DNA from 4 places in the Paenibacillus sp. FSL F4-0122 genome. Region 1 is predicted to be linked to each of the others. Evidence: riboswitches for the same ligand, from Rfam matches in the RefSeq annotation. Region 1 holds a riboswitch; each other region holds the start of a gene.
What was found. Region 1 has a riboswitch for cobalamin ahead of MHH49_RS05265 (DUF4430 domain-containing protein). Riboswitches for the same ligand answer to the same signal wherever they lie in the genome.
Positions count from the first base shown of each region.

Region 1 (3,825 bases):
TCATCGGTAGACCCTAGTTGCTGCAACGCTTCAAGAGCATTGGAGGCTTTTAAAGTCCCTTCACTAATCAATCCTTCCGGGCCTTCAACGGTAAGAGAAGCTGTTACATTCTTAGAAGTTACCTTTATAGCTTTTGTATATTTAGCAACCGTTGGCGCTTTACCTTCGCGGTAGCCAGTTACAGACAGTGTATAGTCACCTGCGGGCACATTTCCTGAGAATACGGCCTCACCTTTAGCATTCGTCGTTACCGTGTGAGCTCCAATTTGGACCTGAACACCCGCAGCTTTTGCCGTTACAGGAGAGGAAGTATTCGTAGCAGCGTCCCATTTCCACGTCTTACTAGTTACAGTGACAGTAAAAGAATCGCCCTCTTTAAGATTTTGTTTGGAAAGGGTAACGGAATCCACAAGTTTAGTGTCATCTCCGGCATAATAAACCAGTACCTGATCTGAATCTTTAAGTACAAAATCACTCATGCCTACATCGGGATTAATCCATTTTCCGTCACGTGATACAACATACATCCATCCGTCATAACCACCAAAGCTTCCAGCAGCAATACTTCCGATGCCAGTCACATAACTGCCCGAAGGATTCGTGATCGGCAAGTTCGTTTGAAGCGCCAGCTTCTCTAACGCTCCAAGTGCGTTGCCAGCATAGGCGTACCCTTGTGCCAACGTGGCCCGTGGTCCCTCAATCGTTACAGGAGCGTAGATGAGTGAGCTCTGAACGGAGGATTTGGAAAAATCGTATAGCTTACTGTTGCTTCCTTTATACAGCAAATTATACGCAACCAGCGCCTGAAGTCCTTGCTCTGTCGCCAGAACATCACTGCTTCCACCACGGCTATGGGTGAAGCTACCATCAGCTAGACGATAGCTAAGCAGGTTCTCCATTAGATCCACTTTGTTTTTGGTGTATTCTAATCCACTAGGATCAACTCCGAAGGATGTGAGTCCAAGGATTGCTTGTGCGCTACTTTCAGCACTGTCACCGTAACCCCCATGGCTATCTTGAGCTGCAGATAACCAAGCTACGGCTTGTAGCCCTGCTAAGTAGGCTTCGGGATTATTTTTATGTGCCGCCAGAGCCGTCAAGGTTATCGCTGTCATATCAGGCTCACTTGCGCCTGAGGTTAATGCAAAGCCCCCATCCGGATTCTGTTTGGAGAGAATCTCCGTAAGGAGCTTATCCGCCGTCCATTTCGCGTCACTTGGGATATTATATTTACCAGAATCCAGCGCAAGTAAAGCATATACCGGATTATTTAGCGTCTGTTCACTGAGCTTGCTGTTATTATAAATTTTCTCAATCAGATTATAGCCAGGAGTCGTTCCGTTACCAGCAAAGCTAGTAGGATCTGCACCAATCGCTCTCACTGCGAGCACGATTCGAGCATAATCGGTTACATTGGCGAAATTGCCAGCTGCATCCTTTACTTTTTTCTCAAGCTCTGAATGGTAACTGGCTGGCAGCTTATATCCTGCTTGCGCTAATCCAATAGCTTGCCAATCCGATTGCACGCCACCTTTCAAGAGATATTCTGCAGCCGCATAAGTCGCATCCGCAACATTAATCCGCTCCGCAGCAGTTGCTTCCAGACCGGAGCCAGCGCTCGCTTCTGCAAATATTTGTCCTGCCGGAGCAAGAGATGTTCCTAGAATTGAAATGACCATGAATAAGGCCAGCCCAAGTGCTACAAACTTGGAAGACATGATTTTCTTCATTGTTTAACCTCTTTCTGTATAAGAATGGGTACTGCTGGGAATAAGACGCATAACATAAAGACCGCCCCTTTGGAGGGCGGTCAGGGAAGATTACAAATCGAGGCTGAGGCGCTTGCTTCCTGCCAACAGTCCATCTGTATATGTTCCACATTCTTACCCCACGAAGAATAGAAACGCTCACGAAAAAGGCAGGTCTCCTGGCTGATGCTTCATCGCTGTTCTTCACCTTCCCACCCTACCTTCGGGGCAGTGGCTTATAGAAGAAAAACTCCGCACATACAGTGGCGGGACCGCGCCGGACTCTTGCACCGGACTTCCCTTTTAAGCAGACGACTAGATTGATAGAGTCTGCACCTTTTCCAGTATGTAGTATCTTATTTTGACATCCATAATCATATCTATTAATACATAGCATGTCTATAGAAAAGCTTAGTATGGGCAGCAAAAAAATGAACAGCAATACACCACCTGCCGGTAGGTATTGCTGTTCAGAAAGCTTGTTATTCGGCTGTTCCTTCCGGACTTGCAGTTGAGGAGGGTTCAGCACTTGAATCAGAAGCTGGTGGAATATTAGGGTCGGGATCTACGATCAATGTAAATCTTCCGGCCTTGATCATACTTTTCTCTAGAATTGTCGCTCCAGGCTCCAATGTAACCTCAACCTGATAGGATGGTTGTTCACCTTCAGTCACAGCTGTTGCGGAAGGCAACCCAGTGCTGTCCTCAGTATCAGAGGAAGGCGTAGGAGACGGAGAAGCATCAGCTACTGCGTTAGGAGCATCTGCACCTTCTGCTGTTCCTCCAGTAGTGCCAGCGGCATCTGAATCGTCAGCGGCGTTTCCCTCATCCGTCCCATCCGTTGACGGCACTGGACAAGTGCCATTCGTAGCAGCGACCTTAAAGCTTTTATCTATCTCTGTAGACGAAGACATTAAACTAATCTCAGTCGGTTGAAACTGCACACAGTCATCTGCACTTGCGAAGGTGAACACCAATATGCTGCTCCCCTTATCTCCTTCGTCGCTCTGATCCTTCAAGTATACTGAAGCCGGAGGCAGCTCATTACCTGCACTCTGAACAGGGGTCGGCTCAGGGCTTGTCCCCGGCAGAGCAGTCTTCGTATCATCCGGGCGTAGCATACTGAATACGATAATTGCAATAATCACCAGAATACCCGTAATGGAGCCGGAGATTAAGAGTCGAAATCGGCTGCGGCTGATCCAGCGCGCCAGCGGGGAAGCCAGTTGGGAGCGGGCTTCATTGTACACATTTTGCAGAGCAGGCCGAGCTGCCGCGACATAGTTCTTTCGGAATTCCCGATTCTTGAACGCTTCACGATCACTGCTCAGGAAATACTTCAGAATCGCTTTGCGGTAACCCGGTTGCAGCTTTTTATTCGAAACCGTAAATAAAGGATTGCCTTGCGACCAAGCAAAAAACCGATAGATGATTTCTTTGTCGGAACCGGCTTTACGCTTTAGCAGCTCCAGAAGCGCATCGTAATCCAGCGGACCACCTTCACGCTGAGTTGTATAGTAGAAGGCTAGCGGAAGCCGTTCAAAGGGTTCCAGAACACGCGCCTCTTTTAGCAAACGACGACCCAGTAGCTGCACATCGTCTAGTTCCTGCGGAGACAATCCTGCAAAAATCTCCTCATTCGGCTTCTCTTCACCAAACCAGCGGTAAGCTGCACGCAGCGCATTCTCTTTCTGCTTGCTAATCCTATCCAGTGGCGGCTGCCAATCGACAACATTACCATACCGTAAAAAAACCACCTCCAGAAGCTCCTCCTGCGTCATATCGGAAAGCGATAAGCGGTTCAGTAAGAATCTATCTGCTGAAGCAGCAAGATCCTGCATTAGGGAGAGTGCCTTAGGAGCAACTCCTGTTCCTTTGCGGCGATCTTTTTCTGCCTTATCTACAATTTCATGAATTTCCGCTACAGAAGCCACCGGATCATGTTCCAGCTGGAGCTTTTCAAGCAAATAATCCTTCACAGCATTTTGAGCAAAAGACTGCTCTAACGCCACTGGCAGGAACCGCCCCCAATGGAGTACAAAGCTCAGTATATCCGCAGATCTGGACGCCGCAGCTA
Region 1 covers NZ_JBBODI010000001.1:1,230,801-1,234,625, forward strand. The annotation lists gene MHH49_RS05265 (DUF4430 domain-containing protein) at 1-1,730, opposite strand, end outside; cobalamin riboswitch at 1,901-2,103, opposite strand; gene MHH49_RS05270 (GAP1-N2 domain-containing protein) at 2,231-3,825, opposite strand, start outside.

Region 2 (3,825 bases), 540 kb from region 1:
CACCTTGTGGTGTCTTTTTTATTTTTATAGTAATTACCATCTAACCGATCTGCCCCCGCAAGAAAAAAGCAGCTTATGCTGCTCCTCCTCCACTATCCTTCATTCTGATTGCTGTCAGCTTGCGACACGCCTTCCATCTGCTCGACAGTGACCACTAGTCATACCGTTTTCATTAGCGATTTCGCCATGTCTTATCTTTTAGAAGAATGTTAGAAGCCAGGGGATTTAATGAAAAATGGCACGGTCCCGGAATCCCGGAAAACCGCGCCATTGCGCCATTCTTAGATATGCTGGTGAAGGGAATTGAACCCCCGGCCTACGCATTACGAGTGCGTTGCTCTACCCCTGAGCTACACCAGCTTAACGCTGTTTTTCTGTCAAACAAAAAATATTATACAACTTCCAGCCAGAAACGCAAGCCTATTTCTCCCTGTTTTCCGCCCTTCTAAACTGCTAATCCACCTGTAGCTTACGCTCCACAGACTCTAACTTTCCACGGCTAGTAGAGGGTTTATCGCGGCGGTCGTCTATTTTAAGTGAGGTAGAGACACGTTCTGCACCTGCGTCAAAAGGAGACTCATGCAAAGCTTCTACCGCAGCAAAAATGCGTTGCAGAGGCCCTTCGATGATCGTCCCCATGGACGTAAGTTCATAAGTAATCCCTTCTACTGTCTTCAGCACCCGCTGCATATCCGCAACATAGCTGCTAAGACTGGTGCTGCCTGTTCCAATTGGAATAACTGTAACTTCAGCAATAGGCATGAGAATACCTCCTCGAAATTTTATAGTAGCTGTCTCCTTCCATTGTAACAATTCCACCGCTCTGTCACAAACTAAGCAAGATTATCCTCCCTTATCTCTTCTATTTCTTCTGATTACTCCAAAATATGACTTTGGGCTAAGAGTATTTTCTCATGAGCAAATTCTAGGGTCATCTGCACTATATTTATGGACTCTTTGTGGCATCTTTTCGGACAATTTATGAATCATTTCGCATCTCCCTGTGGATCAATTGTGGATTACTTATGGACAGCCTGTGGATCATTTGTGGAGTACTTTTAAAGAACCCGCTCCCCGCGCGGGTTTTCTAAAAAACTGTTTACAAACACAACATCTTGGGTTATTTTTATCTAACGACAACAAAATATAGTGGAGACAGGCGCTTTGATCCTTAACCGGATTTAGAGCTTAATAGGGAAGCGCGGTGAGAATCCGCTGCGGTCCCGCCACTGTAACCGGATGGCCTTCTTAAGCTTCTGGGAAGCTTGAGAATCCACATCTCCCGGCAAATGCCACTGAGGGTTAGGAACACCCTTGGGAAGGCGCCGAGAGATCCCACGGAAGCCAGGAGACCTACCTGTTTCGACGACACCAACTATTGATGCCTGCGAGGAACAGGGATGGTGTCCGCATGCGGTCATCTACGTAGAGACCTCTGCAAATATCCGTGTGGATATTTACATAACGCATCGGGCATTTTCTGCCATCCTCGGGTAGGGGATGCTTTTTTTATGTAATCTGAACAAATATACGACTGCTTATAGCAGTCCAACTTCTTATGGATATATGGATTTGATGATAGATGTTTTTCTTTTATACTGAGAGGAGAGCTGTACAATGACGTTGTTGGAGAGACAATTTAATGGAGTAGAAAATGCACGGGAAGTTCTTTTAGAAGAGCTCATTGATTTAGGCCGGGATATTATCGACAGTCGGGATATGGACCTATTGCGCGAGAATGCCAATTTGAATGGAGAGAGTTTCTCCGGTAAAATGAGCAAGTTCGGCAGTGAATATTCAAAATGGTACGCCCGCAATTTTACGATGCCGCCACAGCTAGTGCAGGCTATTGATGACAATGTCGTCTATGTGCATGATCTGGATCAATACGCGATTGGAACGACGAACTGTATTTTTATCCCGTTTGATAAACTTCTCCGTGAAGGTTTCAATACCGGCAACGGCAGCGTTCGTCCTCCGAACTCAATAATGACAGCTATGTCTCTGGTAGCGATTATTTTCCAATCCCAGCAAAATGCTCAATATGGTGGTGTATCCGCCAATAAACTCGATTACGATCTGGCACCTTATGTAACCAAATCCTTCGCCAAGCTGTTCCGCAAGGGTCTGGATTATTTTGAAGAAGGACAAGCTGACGAATCTTTGGGCGAGATTACGATGAGCCGGACCGATCTGGCGGAGTTATATCCAAGAGCGTTCCGTTTTGCACTAAAGGAAACCGAAATCGAAACCCTGCAAGCGGCTGAAAGTATGGTACATAATCTGAATACCATGTCCAGCCGATCCGGTGGACAAATACCGTTTACCAGCATCAACTACGGTACTTGTACTTCACCAGAAGGTCAGCTTGTGATCAGTTCTCTGCTAACCGCAACTATGAACGGACTTGGCAGCGGAGAAACACCAGTGTTCCCGATTCAAATCTTCAAATGCAAGCAAGGAATCAATCAACAGCAAGGCGATCCTAACTATGAACTGTTCCTAAAAGCGGCTGAATGTTCTGCGCGCAGACTATATCCAAACTTCGCTAATCTGGACGCTCCGCTCAACTTGCAGTATTATGATCCAAGTGATCCTGATACGGAGTTCGCTACAATGGGCTGCCGAACCCGAGTGCTCGGTGACCGTTTTGGGCGTAATCATTGCTCTGGGAAGGGCAACCTTTCCTTTAATACACTGAATCTGGTTCGGCTAGGTCTGGCACACGGCACAGTAACAGGCAGACGTACCATCGCAGACGAAGCTGGCTTCTATGAAGATCTAAATCATTACATGGATATTGCGCTGGAAGGACTTCTTCATCGCTTCCACATCCAAACCGCACAAAAAGCTAAAGCTTCCGATTTCATGATGCGAGAAGGCGTCTGGGAAGGCGGCGAGCATCTTGCACCTGATGACACTGTAGGCGATCTGCTGAAGCATGGCAGTCTGTCTCTTGGCTTCATCGGTATGGCGGAATGTATGAAAGCTATGTACGGCAAACACCATGGCGAGGATATGGAAGTTCATGCCAAGGCGCTGGCTATCGTGCGTCATATGCGGGACTATTGCGATCGGAAAAGTGAGGAACTGGATCTTAACATCACCCTGTTCGCAACTCCAGCAGAAGGTTTGTCCGGTAAATTCACCAAAGTTGACCGCAAGGTACTGGGTTCCATTCCGGGCGTAACCGACCGTGAATATTATACGAACTCTTTTCACATCCCTGTATACTTCGATCTGGGTGCTGCTCAGAAGATCAGCTTGGAAGCTCCTTTCCATGAATACTGCAATGCCGGGGCTATTTCTTATGTCGAATTAAACGGCAATGCCCGCAACAACCCATCGGCTTTTATCAAAATCATTAAATATGCGCTCGAACAACAGGTCAGTTATTTCAGCATTAACCATCCGATTGACCGCTGCTCCAGCTGTGGATACGAAGGCGTAATTGGGACAAACTGCCCTTCCTGCAACGCACATGAGAATGACGTGCACATCCGCCGTTTGCGCAGAGTTACAGGTTATTTAACCGGCGACTATCAGACCCGCTTTAATGCCGCCAAACAAGCTGAAGTACGGGATCGCGTTAAGCATCTATGAATATTTGCGGTTACTATCCGGAGTCGATTAACGAGGGAGAGGGCATGCGGGCCGTCCTCTTTCTCAGCGGCTGCCGCCATCGTTGCCCGGGATGTTTTAATCCCGAGACATGGAACTTTAAATATGGAGAAGTCTTCACCTTAGAACGACAACATGAAATCATTGCAGAAATCGCCGCTAACCCTTTGCTGGATGGTCTGACACTGGCAGGCGGCGATCCTT
Region 2 covers NZ_JBBODI010000001.1:1,774,908-1,778,732, forward strand. The annotation lists tRNA gene MHH49_RS07520 (tRNA-Thr) at 289-360, opposite strand; gene MHH49_RS07525 (MTH1187 family thiamine-binding protein) at 454-762, opposite strand; cobalamin riboswitch at 1,141-1,375, shown strand; gene MHH49_RS07530 (anaerobic ribonucleoside triphosphate reductase) at 1,618-3,603, shown strand; gene nrdG (anaerobic ribonucleoside-triphosphate reductase activating protein) at 3,600-3,825, shown strand, end outside.
Region 2: it holds a riboswitch for cobalamin, as region 1 does, so the genes downstream of both, MHH49_RS07530 (anaerobic ribonucleoside triphosphate reductase) here and MHH49_RS05265 (DUF4430 domain-containing protein) in region 1, are expected to answer to the same signal.

Region 3 (3,825 bases), 190 kb from region 1:
GGTTTAGCTTAACCTTGGTATCTTTGATTTGTGCACCTTTTTTTAGGTAGACCAAATCGCTTTCGGTGCTGGAGGAACGCTCCTTCAGACCAGACATTAATACATTGTGGAGTTCAGGATCAGACCACTTATAAGTTTTACGGTTGAAATGCTGCCCGTTATCCCAGAGCATGGAAGTCATTTTCTTTTCTTTCAAATAATAAGTCAGATACTCGAAGAATTTAAGCTTCTCGCCCTGTTCAATCACACCCGTGTCTTTATCGAAACCTAATAAACCAAATTCGCCGACGATGACAGGGATGCCTTTAGCTACAAATGTATTGTAAACGTTATCAAAAGTTTGAGTGATATCGTTTTTTGTATCTTTTTCAAATGTGGTGTAACCGGCAATGTTCACACTAAAAGGCCAGAAGCCATAGAAGTGAACGGTCGCAATAATATTCGGATCGTTTAGAGCCGTAATCGTCTTATAGAGATGATCCATTCTTGTTTGTGTAGGTGAAGACTCTAATGAAGGTAATACAAGTGGGCGGAGGTCGTTTTTCCCACCGGATTTCCGCACGATCTGATAGAAGGAGTTATTGAGTTCAGTAAGCATTTGCTCCATTTTTGCTTCGTCTGTGCTTCCACCATCGGTGAACCGAGGTTCATTTATGCTCTCGAACATCAGCTTATCGGATTTGTCCTTAAAGCGATCGGCAATTTGAGTCCAGGCTGCATTATAACGCGCCAGCGTTTCATCGTGTTTTTCTTCCATATGGCTTACCCATAGCCAGGAATCATGATGGACATTAATCATGACATAAAGCTTGGCGTCCAGTGCCCAGCCGACAACTTCTTCCACACGGTCGAGGTAGGCTTTTTCTAGGGTATAGTCTGGTGCCGCACCCATGTGAGTATCCCAGGTCACAGGAATCCGAATACTTTTATAGCCTTGAGCGGCGATCTTTTTAATAAGTTCTTGGGTCACACGAGGATTGCCCCAGGAGGTTTCGTCCTCACCTGTAGCATCTAAAGTATTACCGAGGTTCCATCCGGGCTGCATTTCGTCTACATAGGATTGGATCTTACTCTTTGGCGCTGCCTTAGCTTGTTGCTCATCCTTAGTTGCAGCTGCAGCCATGGATGAGAACAGAGAGAGCAGAAGAGCGGTGACAAGTGTCAATGATAAGAAGGATTTCTGGATTCGCGTAGTCATTGAATTCTCCTTTGTGAGATAAATTTAGGATGCTTGGACCTGGCTTTGACGCTGTACTTGATGGTTAGATGAACACGAACACCTCCACTGTTATTTTTGTAAACGCTTTCTGAATATACCCTAACATAGAATTCACTCAGCGAGTACCTTACTAATTTGTGGCAAATTCATATAAGAATTAGTGATTTAAATTAATTTTCCCCACAGTTGGATAAAGAAATTATTTAAATATCCCTACTCGTAGAAATTGGTTATTCAATAGGATTATCTCTAGCTGCCCGTTATACAAAAAAGAAATATAACATGACAAAAGCATATATATTAGATATGATGAAGCATGAAAATTTAAAATTAGAAATAGGTGCCAACTATGAATGTTGCGGAAGTACAATCATAGATTGGTTAAATGGAAAGCGGGTGTGAATCCCGCGCGGTCCCGCCGCTGTAAAAGAGGAGTCCTTGCAAAATGCCACTGGGAAACTGGGAAGGCAGCAAGGGTGATGATACTTGAGCCAGAATATCTGCCTTTTTCTGTTACACCATCAAACTCTACGATCGATAGAGAGGTGCTTGAATAGTGTTGGCCATCTATTATTGTGGTTCACTATCTTAACCTCTTGACGTTTATGTTGAGTGGTTTTTTTGTGGTTATAAGAAAGTTTATTCTGTTTTTTATCATAGGTATGAAGGGAAGGGTTATGGAAAAATGAAGAAAAATAAGTTTTTAGCGTGGTTACTCATTGTAGCTGTATTTATCACGACATTCTCTACAAGTGTTATCCCAGCTCAAGCAAATGGAGCAAGCTCTACTCTTAAAGGGTACGTAACTGTAGCCGTAGAGAAATTCACCGTAGGCCAAGGGTATATTAAGGAACCTATTAAAGTTCCGATTTATGAAGGCGATAATGGCGCATCTTTAATAACACGTGCGCTAGGAGATGGGAATTATAGATATTTAGGAAATATAGATAGTGGTTTTTATTTATCAGAAGTTAAAGATAGTGGCAGAAGCGAAGTCAATATTCCACAATATATTTTAGATATGATTTCAGCTGATGGGAATACAGTCGGCACTAAAGCAGACCCAGAGTGGTTAAGTCAGTTTGACTATACTTCCATGTCGGGTTGGATGTATGCAGTAAATAATGTGTTTCCTCCGTTTGGGATGACCGATTATAAGCCTCAAGACGGTGATATCATTCGAACTCAGTTCACCACTTATGGCTATGGTTCTGATCTTGGTGGCTGGGGAGAAATCCCCGTTCAACTTGCCAATAAGGATGCTTTAACTGCGGAAATCGCCGAGATTAACAGTGACCCTAATAAAGAAACTATTTTGGACAGACCAGTAGTACAATCGGCAGTTTATCAAGCCTATTCCGTGCTCGAAAATATGGCAAGCTCTCAAATAAGTGTAGATCATGCACTTGTAGGGCTTAACCATGCATTAGACATAGAACCCCCTGTTATTACTGTAAGTGGCATACAAGATAAACAGGAAGTATCTAATAAAGAAATAAGCTTCAAAGTAGCTGTCACAGACAATGTATATAGTGACATCATTCCAGAAGTGAAGCTGAATGGTGTTACTTTATCACCTGCGAATGGGGAGTACAAAGCTTCTCTGAATTCAGGCAGTAATGCAATTACTGTAACGGCTCTTGACGGAGCTGGAAACAAAACAAATGTAACTTATCAAGTTACTTACAAACTGGAAACTACAGTTGCCGTCAAACAACAGTTAGATAAAAGCCTTGCCTATATTCTAAACACTGTAAAGAATCCGTCGTTTGGAACAGGTAGTGGAGAATGGTCGATCCTTTCTCTGGCACGGGCGAACTATACAGTACCTAACGGTTATTACGATCTTTATTACAACAATGTAGCAACGAAAATAGCATCGATCATTAAAGAGGATGGAAAACTCGACGCCAATAAAAGCACAGAGAATTCCAGAGCGATTCTTGGGCTTACCTCTATCGGAAAAGATATCACAAATGTTGCGGGATATGATCTGAGAAAAGCACTCGCTGATTATCAATATATCCAAAAGCAAGGCAATAATGGTCCGATTTTTGCTCTGATTGCGCTAGATAGCCATAACTATGAGATCCCAGTAGTTGATGGAGTTACAGAACAGACCACAAGAGAAAAACTAGTTCAGTACATTTTAGATAAAGAGGTTAAAAAAGGTACAGCAGAAGCTGGTGGCTGGGCATTAGGCGTAACCAAAGCCGATGTCGATATGACTGCGATGGCGATGCAAGCTCTTGCACCTTATTATGCAACCCGAGATGATGTAAAAGCCGCCGTGGATCGGGCCATCCAATGGCTGTCCGATAACCAAAACAATCAAGGCGGATTTACAAGCTGGGGAAGCACTAGCAGCGAAAGTATCTCACAGGTAATTGTGGCCTTAACTGGTGTGGGCGTAGATCCGCACACGGACGCTAGATTTGTTAAAAGTGGAAATTCGCTTATTGATGCATTACTTAGCTTTGCTGCACCTGAGGGTGGATTTAAGCATATCCTCACAGGCAAAGTGGACAATATGGCAACGGACCAAGGTACGTATGCTCTTGTGTCCTATGATCGTCTGCTCAATCATAGCAGCCATCTCTTTGATA
Region 3 covers NZ_JBBODI010000001.1:1,419,439-1,423,263, reverse strand. The annotation lists gene MHH49_RS06020 (cellulase family glycosylhydrolase) at 1-1,198, opposite strand, end outside; cobalamin riboswitch at 1,541-1,741, shown strand; gene MHH49_RS06015 (S-layer homology domain-containing protein) at 1,905-3,825, shown strand, end outside.
Region 3: it holds a riboswitch for cobalamin, as region 1 does, so the genes downstream of both, MHH49_RS06015 (S-layer homology domain-containing protein) here and MHH49_RS05265 (DUF4430 domain-containing protein) in region 1, are expected to answer to the same signal.

Region 4 (3,825 bases), 3.2 Mb from region 1:
TGGATGGTAGAGATGGCGGGGATTTTAGTGGTGTCGTGATCAGTGATGAGCTCTACAGCGCTATTGATCCCGTGCAGACGGATCTTTATACAGGTTTTTATGTAGAGGATTTTCCACAGACGGTAGGTATCGCAGATGATCTTGCCCATAAAGGCAAACAGTCCTATGAAAGTGATTCTCCGTATGCGATTGTGATCAGCGGCACGCTGTTTGAACTTCAGAAAACATTGTATAACACAATGCTTTTTGCTTCATTGCTGGTGGGTACTGTCTTTTTTATCGCGGCAGGCAGCTTTCTTTACTTCCGGTTATATACCGATCTTGATCATGATCGCAATCAATATTCCACTTTGTCCAAGATGGGGCTTACGGATAAAGAACTCAATCGAATAGTCACAATTCAGCTCGCTCTATTGTTTTTTGTGCCGGTCGGAATAGCTATTTTACACAGTGTGTTTGCCTTTATTGCGCTTCAACGGTTGTTCTACTTATCTATCGCAACGGAGACAGGCGCGGTGTTACTCGGATATTTGGCTGTTCAAGGACTATACTTCTTTTTTATTCGCAGCCGCTATTTACGCAACCTGAAGAAGAACTTGATATGAGAAATGGGGGTAACAAGAATGCAAGCATGGATTACAGATTTTATGGAGCAGTTTGGTTACTTCGGTATTTTTCTGATGCTGGCCTTTGAAAATATATTTCCACCAATTCCTTCAGAAGTGATCCTGCCCTTTGGAGGATTTATGACCACTACGACGAGCTTAACGATCCCTGGTGTAATCATTGCTGCCACTGCTGGATCACTACTGGGTGCAGTAATTCTCTATTATATTGGCCGATTATTGGATGTGAGCCGGTTAGAGAAACTGGTTGAACGCTGGGGGGGTCTAATTCGCGTTACTAAAAAAGATATCCACAAGGCTGACGCCTGGTTTGATAAATATGGCTATTGGACTGTATTGTTTTGTCGGATGGTTCCGCTGGTCCGCAGTCTGATTTCGATTCCGGCGGGAATGTCAGGTATGAAATTTGGAGTATTTATGATCTTCACAACGATTGGCACATTGGGATGGAATTTGCTGCTTGTGCTTATTGGCGCGGCTTTGGGCGAATCCTGGGAAGACATTGCCATGTACATGGATGTGTACTCCAATGTGGTCTATGTACTAATTGCTGGCGGATTAGTTATTCTTGGGTTTCTGTACTTCCGCAAACGCAGCCGGAGAATGAACACTGAGGGCTAAGCGGGTGGAGGACTGATAATAGAAATGACTATTAAAAAGGAGGGAAACACATGGAGCTATTAACGATTATTAAAGCCATTATTTTGGGGCTTGTTGAAGGTTTAACCGAATTTGCTCCAGTATCCTCCACGGGTCATATGATTATTGTTGATGATATGTGGCTGAAATCACAGGAGTTATTTGGACAATATACGGCAAATACCTTCAAAATAGTTATTCAACTGGGTTCTATATTAGCGGTTGTTGTGATTTTTAGAAATCGATTCATTGATCTGTTGGGCTTAAGGCGTTTCAGCCGTAAGCAGTTGGACCCTGTAACAGAGAAGCTACCGCAGTTAGAGCAGGGGGGGCACCTCAAGCTGACACAGGTTCTGGTAGGGTTAGTGCCTGCAGGTATGTTAGGTGTTCTGTTTAATGATTATATTGATGAGCATTTATTCTCTACCTCAACGGTGTTAATTGGTCTAGTGATCGGGGCTATATTAATGATTATTGCGGATCTGTTTGGGCCGAAGAAGATCAGAACTGAGAGTGTAGATCAGATTACATACAAACAGGCACTTGGTGTAGGTCTTGTACAGTGTTTTTCGTTATGGCCTGGATTTTCACGCTCGGGCTCGACGATTTCTGGTGGCGTAATCCTCGGGATGAGCCATCGTGCCGCTGCTGATTTTACGTTTATTATGGCAGTACCCATCATGGCAGGTGCCAGTCTGTTGTCACTGATGAAGAACTGGCAATATTTCACCATGGACGCGCTGCCGTTTTTTATTGCAGGCTTTATTAGTGCCTTCCTATTTGCGCTGTTATCGATGCGTTTCTTCTTAAAACTGATCAATCGTATCAAGCTCTTACCGTTTGCTATATACCGTATAATTCTTGCTGCTGTAGTATATTTCGTATTTTTCTAAGTCCGTTATAAGGAATCGATATAACAGAAGCCCCAGTAATCTATTGCAGATTGCTGGGGCTTTCACGTATGATGACATCAGATTAAGACACTCAAATGATGAATGATATCGGAGACAGGTGCTGACCGGAAAATAGTAATTCGGTAGGCTTAATAGGGAAATTCGGTTCGAAGCCGATGCGGTCCCGCCACTGTAACGGAAGAATCTCGAGCAACAGAGGTCACTGGCAATTTACTACTGCTGGGAAGACTGCTCAAGATGTTGACGCCGCTAGCCAGGAGACCTGCCTGTTTCAACAGCACTGCTTCACCTACGGAAGATAGGGAGGTGTTAGACGTTAACCATGGGTATATCATGGGCGTCTTTCCCTTTGACTTTTTTAGGGAAGGGCGCTCTTTTTTATAGGAAAGCAAGTAGTTTTGGAGTTTGAAATAAGAGATTGAAGAGGGAGTGTATCGAAATGACGAATAAGGTAAAAGTAAGCAATCTTGGATATCCGAGAATCGGAAAGAACCGCGAATGGAAAAAGGCACTGGAGGCATTCTGGCAGGGGAAAATAAATGAGGAGCAATTCCGCTCCGAAATGGCAGCAATCCAGCTGCAGCATTTGAAGACCCAGCAAGAAGCAGGAATTGAGCTTATTCCGGTAAATGATTTTACATTTTATGATCATGTGTTGGATGCGGCTGTTATGTTTGGAATCGTACCTCCACGGTATGCGTATGATGGCGGCGACATCGGGCTTGATCTTTATTTTGCAATGGCCCGTGGTAATGCTGAGGCTACTGCCTGCGAGATGACCAAATGGTTCAATACGAACTATCACTATATCGTTCCAGAGATCGGCACACAAACACCACGCCTGACTGAAAACAAACCTCTAGCGGCTTATCGTTTTGCTAAATCGCAGGCAGGGATTGAAGGTAAACCGGTACTTTTAGGTCTGTATACCTTCCTTAAGCTGTCCAAAGGTTACGCAGCGGCAGATATCGCCAAGATTGCTGCACGTTTTGTTCCAGTCTATGTTCAACTGCTACAGGAACTGAAGCAAGAAGGGGTAAGCTGGGTACAAATCGATGAGCCAGCGATTGTTACAGGCATAAGTAAAGAAGAATTAACACTGCTTAACTCGATATACACAGACATTGCCGGCTCCGTGCCGGGCTTGAATATTATTTTACAGACGTATTTTGAAGCTGCTGAGCCGCTGGAGGCACTGCTAGAGCTGCCTGTTCAAGGCTTGGGTCTTGACTTTGTGCACGATGGTGGAACGAATCTGGCTTCCATCGAACGTCTTGGCTGGCCGAAGGACAAATGGCTGGGTGCCGGAATTATTGATGGACGGAACATTTGGCGTTCCGATTTAGACGCTAAGCTGCAACTGGTAGAAAAGCTCAGCGTTCATGTACCGCTTGATCGTCTTATTCTTCAGCCTTCTTGCAGTCTGCTGCATGTCCCAGTCACCGTTCAAGGTGAAGTGAAGCTGAAGGCGACAGTTAAGAATGCGTTAGCCTTTGCCGATGAGAAGCTTAAAGAGCTTAGTCTGCTCGGAGCAGCCATCGCAGATAAAGGAGAAGCTTCTCAAGCAGCGCTGGCCGCTAGTCGTGAAGCTATTGCAGCGTTCCGCGCACTACCTGAGCGTGGCCGTAAGGATGTGGCGGAGCAAG
Region 4 covers NZ_JBBODI010000001.1:4,408,331-4,412,155, forward strand. The annotation lists gene MHH49_RS18985 (FtsX-like permease family protein) at 1-605, shown strand, start outside; gene MHH49_RS18990 (DedA family protein) at 624-1,247, shown strand; gene MHH49_RS18995 (undecaprenyl-diphosphate phosphatase) at 1,298-2,158, shown strand; cobalamin riboswitch at 2,258-2,463, shown strand; gene metE (5-methyltetrahydropteroyltriglutamate--homocysteine S-methyltransferase) at 2,619-3,825, shown strand, end outside.
Region 4: it holds a riboswitch for cobalamin, as region 1 does, so the genes downstream of both, metE (5-methyltetrahydropteroyltriglutamate--homocysteine S-methyltransferase) here and MHH49_RS05265 (DUF4430 domain-containing protein) in region 1, are expected to answer to the same signal.